2 regions of the Bacillus sp. M5A3_1b genome follow, and region 2 is predicted to be linked to the other one. Evidence: a T-box and tRNA genes for the amino acid it is inferred to sense, from the RefSeq annotation. Region 2 holds a T-box; the other holds one or more tRNA genes.
What was found. The T-box of region 2 lies ahead of ileS2 (isoleucine--tRNA ligase). A T-box ahead of a tRNA ligase gene usually reads a tRNA of that ligase, here a tRNA-Ile.
Positions count from the first base shown of each region.

Region 1: it has a tRNA-Ile gene. The T-box ahead of ileS2 (isoleucine--tRNA ligase) is inferred to sense a tRNA for this amino acid. The anticodon was not compared.

Region 1 covers NZ_JBKEZY010000001.1:1,139,341-1,141,702, forward strand. The annotation lists gene ACLBWW_RS06040 (DUF4179 domain-containing protein) at 1-349, opposite strand, end outside; gene ACLBWW_RS06045 (sigma-70 family RNA polymerase sigma factor) at 342-872, opposite strand; tRNA gene ACLBWW_RS06050 (tRNA-Glu) at 1,079-1,150, opposite strand; tRNA gene ACLBWW_RS06055 (tRNA-Ser) at 1,156-1,246, opposite strand; tRNA gene ACLBWW_RS06060 (tRNA-Asn) at 1,253-1,327, opposite strand; tRNA gene ACLBWW_RS06065 (tRNA-Ile) at 1,335-1,411, opposite strand; tRNA gene ACLBWW_RS06070 (tRNA-Gly) at 1,422-1,492, opposite strand; tRNA gene ACLBWW_RS06075 (tRNA-Lys) at 1,506-1,581, opposite strand; tRNA gene ACLBWW_RS06080 (tRNA-Thr) at 1,592-1,667, opposite strand; tRNA gene ACLBWW_RS06085 (tRNA-Phe) at 1,682-1,757, opposite strand; tRNA gene ACLBWW_RS06090 (tRNA-Asp) at 1,772-1,847, opposite strand; tRNA gene ACLBWW_RS06095 (tRNA-Met) at 1,851-1,927, opposite strand; tRNA gene ACLBWW_RS06100 (tRNA-Ser) at 1,955-2,047, opposite strand; tRNA gene ACLBWW_RS06105 (tRNA-Ile) at 2,065-2,141, opposite strand; tRNA gene ACLBWW_RS06110 (tRNA-Met) at 2,146-2,222, opposite strand; tRNA gene ACLBWW_RS06115 (tRNA-Ala) at 2,243-2,315, opposite strand; tRNA gene ACLBWW_RS06120 (tRNA-Pro) at 2,330-2,362, opposite strand, start outside.
Region 2 covers NZ_JBKEZY010000001.1:215,177-217,538, forward strand. The annotation lists gene ileS2 (isoleucine--tRNA ligase) at 1-998, opposite strand, end outside; T-box leader at 1,070-1,294, opposite strand; gene divIVA (septum site-determining protein DivIVA) at 1,346-1,852, opposite strand; gene ACLBWW_RS01020 (YlmH family RNA-binding protein) at 1,942-2,362, opposite strand, start outside.

The DNA.
Region 1 (2,362 bases), 920 kb from region 2:
CAGCTTCTTTCACATTCATCGTTAAACCACTATGGTTATCTTGTCTTTCAATTGATGTAGCAAGCTCATCCTTTTCAATTTTATCAGAAGCAATATCATTAAATTGCGCATAAATGGGGCCTATAACTGGAACACTCGATAATGTCTTTGCCATAGTAGGAGAAATGAATCCAAAACCTAAGAGAGAAACACATATTCCACAAGCAACAAGACTAGAATACTTGATTGTTTTGGTTCTACGGTATTGATTTTTCTTAGCTTGAAGAATGGCTGTTTTTTCTCTTTGAATTAACCTGTCTTCTGGTATAGGAATATCATTGATATGGTGATTAAATTCTTCTTTATTCATAACTATATCCCTCCTTTAAAATGGGGCGTAAAGCTTGCTTTGCTCGATGTAATTGAGATTTTACCGTTCCTTCTGGAGAATTAAGAACCTCAGCAATTTCCTTAATAGATAAATCGTGATAATACCTTAATACAATAATAGTTTTGTAAGTAGGATCTAAGAAATTAAATGCCTCGATTAAATCCAACGATTGCTCTAATTTATTCATGCTCTCTTCTGCACATAAATTAGAAAACATTTCATCATTCGCAACAAGTTGTCTAGAGGATTTTCTTACAAAATCAATGGATTTAAAAACAAGAATTTTAGTAATCCAACTTTGAAATTTCTCCGGCTTTTTTAACTTTCTCAATGAAAGATATGCTTCATAAATTGTTTCTTGGTATATATCCAGTGCATCTTGTTCATTTCTTACATAAGAATAAGCTGTTCGATATAGTTTTGGGCGAACAAAAGTAATAAGTTGTTCAAATGCTTGATCATTTCCTCTTGTCGCTTGTTTTACTAGATAGGCTATGTCCATTTTTATTTCTTCCTCCCTTTACTAATATAGTCGAATGAGAGAATAAAAAGGTTGCAAAAATAAGTGTATATATATCTCCTACAACTTATTGCAATGATTACTATCAAGCACTAATGCCACAAAAAATCCATAAAAAAAGCAGACTATCCAAAGTCCGCTTTTACAAAACAAAAAAGAGATAGCAGATTATGCTATCTCTTTTAGTATGACCCGTACGGGATTCGAACCCGTGTTACCGCCGTGAAAGGGCGGTGTCTTAACCACTTGACCAACGGGCCAATTCTGGCAGAGAAGAAGGGATTCGAACCCTCGCACCGCGTTCGCGATCTACTCCCTTAGCAGGGGAGCCCCTTGAGCCACTTGGGTACTTCTCTATAATATGGCTCCGCAGGTAGGACTCGAACCTACGACCGATCGGTTAACAGCCGATAGCTCTACCACTGAGCTACTGCGGAATAATTATGGTGGGCCTAAATGGACTCGAACCATCGACCTCACGCTTATCAGGCGTGCGCTCTAACCAGCTGAGCTATAGGCCCATAATTGAAAAGCGGGTGAAGAGAATCGAACTCTCGACCAGAGCTTGGAAGGCTCTTGTTTTACCACTAAACTACACCCGCATTAAATTGTAAATGGTGAGCCATGAAGGATTCGAACCTTCGACCCTCTGATTAAAAGTCAGATGCTCTACCAACTGAGCTAATGGCTCATTTTGAAAGTGGTGCCGACTAGAGGACTTGAACCCCCAACCTACTGATTACAAGTCAGTTGCTCTACCAGTTGAGCTAAGTCGGCTTGCGACTTCAAAATGGTGGCTCGGGACGGAATCGAACCGCCGACACGAGGATTTTCAGTCCTCTGCTCTACCGACTGAGCTACCGAGCCTTTATGTAAAAAAATGGCGGTCCCGACCGGGGTCGAACCGGCGATCTCCTGCGTGACAGGCAGGCATGTTAACCACTACACCACGGGACCATTTGGTTGCGGGGACAGGATTTGAACCTGCGACCTTCGGGTTATGAGCCCGACGAGCTACCGTGCTGCTCCACCCCGCGATGATAAAATATTTAATTTAGAAAAAATGGAGGAGGTAGAGGGATTCGAACCCCCGCGCGACTCTCGCCGCCTGTCGGTTTTCAAGACCGATCCCTTCAGCCGAACTTGGGTATACCTCCGAGATATAAAGCTTTAGTGGTGGACCTTGTAGGACTCGAACCTACGACCGGACGGTTATGAGCCGTCTGCTCTAACCAGCTGAGCTAAAGGTCCTTTATGGTAGCGGCGGAGGGGATCGAACCCCCGACCTCACGGGTATGAACCGTACGCTCTAGCCAGCTGAGCTACACCGCCATAAAATATATTAAAATAAGTGGAGCCTAGCGGGATCGAACCGCTGACCTCCTGCGTGCAAGGCAGGCGCTCTCCCAGCTGAGCTAAGGCCCCGTGTTTTTGGAAAATCGGGAAGACAGGATTTGAACCTGCGACCCCCT
Region 2 (2,362 bases):
AAGTCATCTTCCCCGTGTCCTGGTGCTGTATGAACACAACCTGTACCTGCATCTGTTGTTACGTGATCTCCTAGCATAACTAATGAATCACGATCGTAGAATGGATGTTTTGCAACTGTATACTCAAGTTCGCTACCTTTTACCGTTTTCACAACTTCAGCATTTTCCCACTCTAACGTTTTTGCAACTGTCTCAAATAGTTCAGAAGCAATAATATATTTTTCATCATTTACTTTTACAATAGCGTATTCAAGTTCTGGGTGAACAGAAATACCTAAGTTTGCAGGTAACGTCCAAGGTGTTGTTGTCCAGATAATGAATTTCTCATCACCTTCTAATACGTTCTTTCCGTCTTTTACAGGGAATGCTACGTAAATAGATGCTGATTTTTTATCTTGGTATTCAATTTCAGCTTCTGCTAAAGCCGATTCACTCGTTGGAGACCAGTAAACTGGTTTCTGCCCTTTATAGATATAACCTTTTTTCGCCATATCACCGAACACTTTAATTTGTTGCGCTTCATAAGCCGGCTCTAAAGTAATATATGGGTTATCCCAATCTGCACGTACACCTAAACGCTTAAATTGTTCACGTTGACGTTCTACTTGTTCATATGCATACTCTGCACATAACTTACGGAACTCAGCAACTGTCATTTCTTTACGCTTTACACCTTTATTTGTTAAAGCTTGCTCAATTGGTAAACCGTGTGTATCCCAACCCGGTACATATGGTGCGCAGTAACCAGTCATTGATTTATAACGAACAATAAAGTCTTTTAACACTTTATTTAATGCATGCCCCATATGAATGTCACCATTCGCATATGGAGGTCCATCATGCAGTACAAATAAAGGACGACCTTTCGTATGTTCTTGTACCTTTTCATAAATATTCATTTCAGCCCACTGTTCTTGCATTGCAGGCTCACGTTTTGGTAAATTCCCACGCATTGGGAACTCTGTTTTTGGCATTAGTAATGTATTTTTGTACTCCATGCTCAATTCCTCCTTACATGTATAAAAGAAACACTTAAAAAACGAAATAAAAAAGAGACCTTCTCATCCCAAAAAGGGACGAGAAAGTCTCCCGCGGTACCACCCTAGTAGATCCTATACGTATGTATACAATCCTCTTTATATTCTTAACGCGAATATACGCCTACGCTTACTCTATTTGTTCAGCGCGGAACTCCAGGGTGATATTCCCATTATCTCCTTATCCTGAGCTTACACCATCCTCAGTTCGCTATATAAGGTATGAAAAAGGTACTTATCCCTATCTTCGTTTTTCTTAATAAATATGTTGTTTAAAATTATATGTAATAATGAGAAAAACGTCAAGCTTACACTGTTTCTTCTTTTTTCAACAGTTCATCTACTTCGTCTTCTAACTCAATTAGTTTATCCCAATCATCGTTGTTTAACATTTCAAGCTGTGTTTCTAATAACATACGGAAACGAGTGCGGAATACTTTCGCTTGTTTCTTTAGCTCTTCAATATCAAAGGCAACTTTTCTTGATTTTACTAACGCTTCGTTAATAATACGATCTGCATTCTTTTCAGCTTCACGTACGATTAATTTTGCTTCTTTTTGCGCATTACGTTTTACTTCTTCCGCTGCTTCTTGTGCAACGATGATAGATTTGTTTAACGTATCTTCAATATTAGAGAAATGATCTAACTTCCCTTCTAATTGCGCAACTTTTTCTTCTAAAGCTTTTTTCTCACGAATGACTAATTCATAATCTTTGATAATTTGATCAAGAAACTCATTTACTTGATCTTCATCATAGCCACGGAATCCGCGACCAAATTCTTTGTTATGAATATCTAATGGTGTTAACGGCACAACGCCACCTCCAAGTAGTTATCTAAATTTCCTATTTCAATTATATCTTTTCTTCGACAAAATAGGAGGATTTCCTTCTAAAAAACCAATCATTTTAGTATACCATACAAAATTCTCCATTTGTCGCGCTTTGTTCTACCTTCTACAGAAAACAATTTACTTCGTCCATATCCTCTCACTGAAAAAACATCTCCTGGATAACATTCATAAGAAGTTTGCTCCACTGTTTTCCAATTAACTTTTACTAAACCATTTTTTATGAAAGGTTGTACTTTTTGTCTGGATATATGTAACATTTCAGCTAACATAACATCTAAACGAAGTGAAGAAACCGTTCCAGATTTCTCTCCCCACGTTTCTTGCATCTGTAGAATTTTTTCTCCTTGCACTGGTGATAAGGAGACTTTCACTTTCCCTATAGATTGTAAGTTCATCTCAATATAAGGTACAACTTCTTTCGCGACTACAATTTGGGCACGATCTTCTTGAAGCAAAATATCACCACATTTT